DNA from 3 places in the Actinomadura sp. NPDC048955 genome. Region 2 is predicted to be linked to each of the others. Evidence: riboswitches for the same ligand, from Rfam matches in the RefSeq annotation. Region 2 holds a riboswitch; each other region holds the start of a gene.
What was found. Region 2 has a riboswitch for cyclic di-AMP ahead of AB0C84_RS29170 (NlpC/P60 family protein). Riboswitches for the same ligand answer to the same signal wherever they lie in the genome.
Positions count from the first base shown of each region.

Region 1: linked by a shared signal. The riboswitch ahead of AB0C84_RS20110 (CHAP domain-containing protein) and the one ahead of AB0C84_RS29170 (NlpC/P60 family protein) in region 2 are both predicted to bind cyclic di-AMP.
Region 3: linked by a shared signal. The riboswitch ahead of AB0C84_RS05410 (NlpC/P60 family protein) and the one ahead of AB0C84_RS29170 (NlpC/P60 family protein) in region 2 are both predicted to bind cyclic di-AMP.

Region 1 covers NZ_JBEZJI010000019.1:120,858-123,171, reverse strand. The annotation lists cyclic di-AMP (ydaO/yuaA leader) riboswitch at 773-938, shown strand; gene AB0C84_RS20110 (CHAP domain-containing protein) at 953-1,621, shown strand; gene AB0C84_RS20105 (hypothetical protein) at 1,812-2,314, shown strand, end outside.
Region 2 covers NZ_JBEZJI010000036.1:76,283-78,596, reverse strand. The annotation lists gene typA (translational GTPase TypA) at 1-901, opposite strand, end outside; cyclic di-AMP (ydaO/yuaA leader) riboswitch at 1,092-1,227, shown strand; gene AB0C84_RS29170 (NlpC/P60 family protein) at 1,235-2,251, shown strand.
Region 3 covers NZ_JBEZJI010000003.1:351,962-354,275, forward strand. The annotation lists gene AB0C84_RS05410 (NlpC/P60 family protein) at 1-979, opposite strand, end outside; cyclic di-AMP (ydaO/yuaA leader) riboswitch at 983-1,189, opposite strand; gene AB0C84_RS05415 (amino-acid N-acetyltransferase) at 1,342-1,869, shown strand; gene AB0C84_RS05420 (RDD family protein) at 1,875-2,314, shown strand, end outside.

The DNA of each region.
Region 1 (2,314 bases), on a different contig from region 2:
GCCAACAACGGCCCGCGCCATGGGGATTCGAGTGGACGGCGTTGTACTCGTCGCCGAGATCGTCGATGTCGACGATCGGCCGAACAGTAACGGTTCGAGAAGAACCTCAACGGCTCAGCCAACCGGATCGTGTTCGAGGGTCCGACGCGGGTAGCGTCCCCCACCCACCCAAGGTGCGCCCTCTTGCAAGATCCTGATCTACCTGCCCGGGCGGGCTCGTCCGGGGCGAGATCAGATGCTCTTCCGCAGCCTGAGGACTGTGGTGTCGACCCGCCTAGACGACAGACATCGCACGCGCGCGGGTGGGCTGCGGGCGGGAAGAAGCGGCTTGGTGGTGCCGGGGGCCGTTCAGTACCCCGCGTTGTTCCTCCGGCCCATGCAGTGCTGACGTCCGGCATCGCCGCAGGCGGCGGGGGTCCGGCCCCACTCTCGGCGCCCGGTCGGCTCAGACCCGCATCCGCGTCCTAAAGGCAACGGATCATGTGGTGTGTGCATTACAGGCAATCTCCTGAGCGGTCAGGCGTGGTCGGTCCCTCGGGGTGGAGGGGGCCGACAAGAAATCTTTGGCGGTCTTGACCGGTCCACAGCCCTTGCGTGCAGGGAGCTTTGGAGAGTCTTTGCAGGTGGGTCGCGTCTTTGGGATGGGCTTGACGAAATATGGGGCCGCTTGAACCTGTTGTGGGTCTGTGACCGACGGGGAAGCCCGTCCGGAGCGCCCGACCAGATCATGAAGGGCGCGTCGAGTCCCTGATCATCAGGACGGCCGATCAAGGTACGTCCGCCGCCGAGTCCGCAGAGCGCCGATCACGGCGCAGCGGAGCCGGGGACCCACCGAAACACCGGGGTGAATCCGCACCCCCGCAATGCGCGGGGCCGCGGTAGGGCCACTTCCACGCCCGAACCCGACAGCTAACCCGGTAGGCGGACTGGAAGAACTCAGGAGAACCTTCGCATGACCGCTCGTACCTTCAACATGACCAAGCGCATGGGCGCCCGCGTCACCGCCGGAGCCGTCCTCTCCCTGGCGGGCGCGTTCGGCTTCGCCTCCCTGGCCCCGTCCGCCCAGGCGGACGCCAAGCCCGCGAACACCGTGCACGTCGCCCCCGTGTCCAAGGCCGACGCCAACGGCGCCCAGGCCGGCGCCTCCGCGCAGGACGTCATCAACCTCGCCCGCACGCAGGTCGGCACCCACGAGGACGCCTCGGGCAACAGCAAGTTCAACAACTGGTACGTCGGCTCGCCGCTGGGCGAGCAGAACGCCCACCGCATCGGTGCCGGCAGCGCCTCGGTCTACAAGGGCCAGTCGTGGTGCGACATGTTCGTGTCCTGGCTGGGCCAGCACACCGGCACCAAGGGCATGGGCGCCGACGCCTACACCGTCAGCCACGCCAAGTGGTTCAAGAAGACCGGCCGCTTCGGTGAGACCCCGAAGCCCGGCGCCGTGGTCTTCTTCGCCTGGAACGGCGGCGGCATCAAGGGCGTCGAGCACGTCGGCATCGTCGTGAAGGACAACCACGACGGGACCATCAACACCATCGAGGGCAACACCGGCGACGCCGTGAAGAAGAAGGTCCGCGACACCTCCACCGTCGCCGGCTACGGCTACCCCGAGTACCGGTGAGCTGAGGCCGTTCAGCGGCCCCTTGCCCCGCACCGTCCAGTGGTGCGCCCCCCTTCTCCCTCCCTGCGCGATCACACCCACGTCGCGAGCACGCCCACGTGCCGTGCGCCGGGTCCGTCATGCCCCAACGGCGAGCCCCTCACGCCCGAAGGCGTGACCCGGCGCACGGACCACCGAGCAAAGGACGAACATGCAGCAGCGAGTCATCGACACCGCCCTGATCGGCACCGCCCTCGCGGGCCTGCTGGTGACGGGCGTGGCGGCCGGGGCCACTCATGGGAGCCCGGCGGACGAGCCGGCGGCGCAGAAGGTCACCGGACAGCAGGTGGCCGCGCACAAGGCCGCCGGGCAGCAGTTGATCGGGCACAACGTCACCGACCAGCTGGTGTCCGGGCACAAGGTCACCGGGCAGCGGGTGTCCGAGCCCAAGGCGACCGGGCAGCAGGCGACCGGGCAGCAGGCGACCGGGCAGCAGGTGACCGGGCAGAACGACATGAAGGCCGCCCGCCATGCCACCGGCAAGGTCGCTCCGAAGAGCCACGCCGTTCTGGCGGGCAGCACCACCGCGTCCTACTTCTGGGACGACGGCTCGGGCGTGAACGGTGACACCGGCGCCCCCGCCGGCGGCAAGCCGATGCAGAAGGGCCTGTTCGCCAGCCCGAGCTGGCCCATGCACACCAAGGTGAAGGTCAC
Region 2 (2,314 bases):
CGGGGTCGGCGATGGTGTCGCCGATCATGATGTCGGGGATGCCGGCGATGGCGATGATGTCGCCGGGCCCGGCCTCGTCCGCGGGCTTGCGGGTGAGCGCCTCCGTCATCATCAGCTCGGTGATCTTCACCCGGTCGACGCTGCCGTCGTGCCGGCACCAGGCGACCTGCTGGCCCTTCTTGATCGTGCCGGCGTGCACCCGGCACAGCGCGATCCGGCCGAGGTAGCTGGAGGCGTCCAGGTTCGTCACGTGCGCCTGGAGCGGGGCGTCGGGGTCGTAGGACGGCGCGGGGATCGTCTCGGTGATGACCTTGAACAGCGGCTCCAGGTCGTCGCTGCCCGGCATGGCGCCGTCGGCCGGCTTGTCGAGCGAGGCCCGCCCGGCACGCCCCGACGCGAACACGATCGGGAAGTCGATCTGGTCCTCGTCGGCGTCGAGGTCCATGAACAGCTCGTAGGTCTCGTCCACGACCTCGTCGATGCGCGCGTCGGGACGGTCGGTCTTGTTCACGACCAGGATCACCGGCAGCCGCGCGGCGAGCGCCTTGCGCAGCACGAACCGGGTCTGCGGGAGCGGGCCCTCGCTGGCGTCCACCAGGAGCACGACGCCGTCCACCATGGACAGGCCGCGCTCGACCTCGCCGCCGAAGTCGGCGTGCCCCGGGGTGTCGATGATGTTGATGGTCAGCCCGTTGTGCAGGACCGCGGTGTTCTTCGCGAGGATGGTGATCCCCTTCTCGCGCTCCAGGTCGTTGGAGTCGAGCACCCGGTCGTCGACGTCCTGGTTCTCGCGGAAGGCGCCGGACTGCCAGAGCATGGCGTCGACCAGCGTCGTCTTGCCATGGTCGACATGGGCGACGATCGCGACGTTACGGAGGTCGTCGCGCGTGGAGATGGGCATGCGGGTTCGCCTTGCGTGAGAGTTCGGGAGTCGCCGCAGACGTGCGGCCGGACCCATTCTACTTGGCCGTGCGTACCACCCACTCCGAGCCGTTCGTCCCACCGGTCGCAGGGGCCTCGATTGGCCAACTTTGCGCATCCTTTGTAATCTGCCCGAGATCCGGTCGTCCGGAGTCCCACCCCCCGGGACTGCGACCGGAACGCCGAATCTCCCGCACGACGGGAGAACCGGGGACCCATCACCTCGGGGTGAATCGACGTTCGTCGTAGGGCGACTCCTGGCCCGAACCCGTCAGCTAACCCGGTAGGCGCACGAGGAGAGGAGAACACCGGCTTGGCTCCGGATCCCCATCGGCGGCGTCGCGTCCTGCCCACCGCCACCGCGACCCTGCTCCTGATCGGCCTCGGCGCCACCGCGCCGGACCTCGCCCACGCCGCCCAGCCGTTCCGGCCCGCCTCCGCGCCCATGGCGCCGAGCCCCACGCCGACGACGGAGAAGGGCCTGCGCAAGAGCCTCGACGCTCTGAACGAAGAGGCCGAGATCCTCACGGAGAAGTTCAACAAGGCCCGCGTGGAGTTCAACAAGGCCCGCAAGGCCGAGCAGGACGCCACCAGGGAGGCCGAGCGGCTGCGCGCCCTCGCCGAGCCCGCCCGCCAGAAGCTCGGCAGCCTCGCCGCCGCGAACTACATGGCCGGGGGCCCCGACGTCCTCTTCGGCTCCGGCGCCTCCGCCGAGGGCCTGTCCGACCGCGCCTTCCTCGCGCAGAGCCAGGCCACCGCCGTCCTCGCCCTGAAGAAGCAGATCGACCAGGCCGACGCCGCGGAACGCACCGCGAAGGCGAAGACCGCGCAGGTCAAGAAGGCCTGGGACGACGCCAAGAAGACCCGCGAGGCCGCCAAGACCAAGGTCTCCGAGGTGATGAAGCGCCTCGACAAGCTGACCACCACCCACGCGAGCGACCCCCGCACCGGCCTCAGCGCCACCGTGAAGGGCTCCGGCCTCCCCGCCAAGATGGCCCGCAAGGCCCTCACCAAACTCGGCTCCCCGTACGTGTGGGCCGCCGCCGGCCCGAGCAGCTTCGACTGCTCCGGCCTCGTCGTCTGGGCCTACGCCCAGGTCGGCAAGCCCGGCCTCCCCCACTACACCGGCGACCTGTTCGCCATGGGCTCGAAGGTCTCGCGCGGCGCCCTCCGCTCCGGCGACCTCGTGTACTTCGGCGGCAACCTCCACCACATGGGCATCTACCTGGGCGACGGCAAGTACCTCCACGCCCCCCAGACCGGCGACGTGGTAAAGATCTCCAAACTCTCCGACCGCTCCGACTTCGCAGGCGCGAACCGTATTTCTTAGCTTTTTCTCCTCCTTCGGGCCTTGGCGGCCCTCCATCGTCGAACAAAGCGGGCGATCGCTGGC
Region 3 (2,314 bases), on a different contig from region 2:
CGCCGGCGAAGGGGCGTCCGTCCATGGAGGCGATCTTCACGACGTCCCCGGTGTGCGGGGCGTGCAGCATCTTGCCGCCGCCGACGTAGATCCCCATGTGGTGCAGGTCGGAGTAGAAGAAGACGAGATCGCCCGGCTGCAGGTCGCTGCGCGACACGTGCGTTCCGGCGTTCCACTGGCTGCCGGTGTAGTGCGGCAGGTTGATGCCGACCTGCTTGTAGGCCCACATCGTGAGGCCGGAGCAGTCGAACGTGGTCGGGCCGGCGGCGCCCCACACGTAGGGGCGGCCGATCTTGCTCATCGCGTACCGGAGCGCCTGCGCGGCCTTGCCCGTGCCGATGACGGGGAGCTTGGCCAGCTGGGTGGGGTCCTTGTCGACGAGCTTGCCGCGGATCTTCTCGTAGGCGTCGGTGATCTTCGTCCGCTGCGAGTCGAGCTGCGTCTTCAGGTCCTTGACCTGCTTGGCGCGGGTCTCGGCCGACTTGCGGGCCCGCTGGGCGGACTGCATGGCCTGCATCAGCCCGAGCACCTGGGTGCTGTCCTGCTTGGCGAAGTAGTGAAGGGTCGCCGCCTGGTCGAGGATGGACTGCGGGTCCTGGGAGGCGACGAACGACACCGCTGGGTCGGAGCCGCCCTGCATGTAGCTCGTCGCCGCGAGGGATCCGACCTTCTGGCGGAGCGCCTCCAGCGTCTTCTCCTGGCGCTTGGCGTTCTCCGTGGCGACCTTGGCGGCGCGCTGCGACTGCGCGAGCCTGACCTTCAGCCCGTTGTACTGCTCGGTGAGCTGCTCCAGCTGGTCGGCGAGCTTGAGCGCCTTGGTCCTCAGCTCCTTGGCGGAGGGCTCGGGGTCGGCGTGCGCGACGGCGATCGCCTGCGGGGCGATCGCGTGCGGAGCGGCCGAAACGACGGCGAGCGCGCCGACCACGAAGGCCGCACGCCCACGGAAGCGTGAAAGGGAAGCATGCCGCGATCGCTTCACGAATACTCCTCTCCTCAGCCGCCTACCGGGTTAGCTGACGGGTTGGGGCCGGAGCAGCCCGTCCGCGTCCGCGGGCGAACCGATCGCCCGCGACTGCGGATTCACCCCTCACGGTCGTCGCTCAGGGCGAATCCCCGAAACGCTCCGAAAGTGGGTCCCCGGCTCCTCGGGCAGCTGGTTGCGACCCGTGGGACTCGGCGGGATCGGCCCCCGTCCTGCGGTGGGCCGACGTCAGCGATGGACACTAACGGACCCCGCATTGGATGCCAACCAGAACCTGCGAATTCGCAGGTCGCGCGGCGCGGTGAACGAGAGAACGAGGAGGGCGTCGCCTGGCGGGTCGCGGCGTTCGATAATCTCGCTTGTTTGTGGAAGTCGTGATCCGGCGTGCCCGTACCGCCGACGTCCAGGAGATCCGCAGGCTCGTCGACCTGTACGCCGGGTCGGGGCGGCGCCTGCTCAAGAAGACGACCGTCAAGCTGTACGAGGACGTCCAGGAGTTCTGGGTCGCCGAGGACATCCAGCACGGGACGCCCGGGCCGGTCATCGGCTGCGGTGCCCTGCACGTCATGTGGGAGGACCTCGCGGAGGTCCGTTCGGTCGCCGTGGACAAGGGATGCGGGGGACGGGGGATCGGGCACCGGATCGTGACCCGCCTCCTGGAGAACGCGCGTGAACTCGGCGTGCGAAGGGTGTTCTGCCTTACCTTCGAGGTGGAGTTCTTCGCCCGCCACGGCTTCGAGCAGATCCTTGGGACTCCGGTGGCGCCAGAGGTGTACGAGGAACTTCTCCGCTCCTACGACGAAGGCGTGGCAGAGTTCTTGGACCTCGACCGGGTCAAGCCGAATACGTTGGGCAACACCCGGATGTTGCTTCGCCTGGAGGACTGACTCAAATGCCCGATTCCCCCCACCGCGGGCGGCCTTACCAGCCCCAGCAGGGGCAGGGTTCCTACGGCCCGCCGCCTCCGTACCAAGGTTCTCAGTGGCAGCAACCACAGCAGCAGTCGTCCCAGCAGCAGTGGGACCAGCAGCCCCAGCAGCAATGGCAGCCGCAACAGCAGCAGTGGGACCAGCAGCCCGCCTACGACGACTACAACTCCTCCTACGACGACGGCGGTGACTTGGCCCTGGCGCCGATCCACCGTAGGGCGGGCGCACGAATCGTCGACAACGCGCTCGTCGCGGTCTTCGGGTTCGCTCTCGTCCTGCCGGTGACGATCGGCGCGTTCGGTCTGGGCAAGCCCGGCAGCAAGACGGAGGACGAGGGCGGCGTCTGGAACTGGCCCATCATCTTCACCCTCTTCTGCGTCCTGTCCGTGCTGCCGTTCATCTA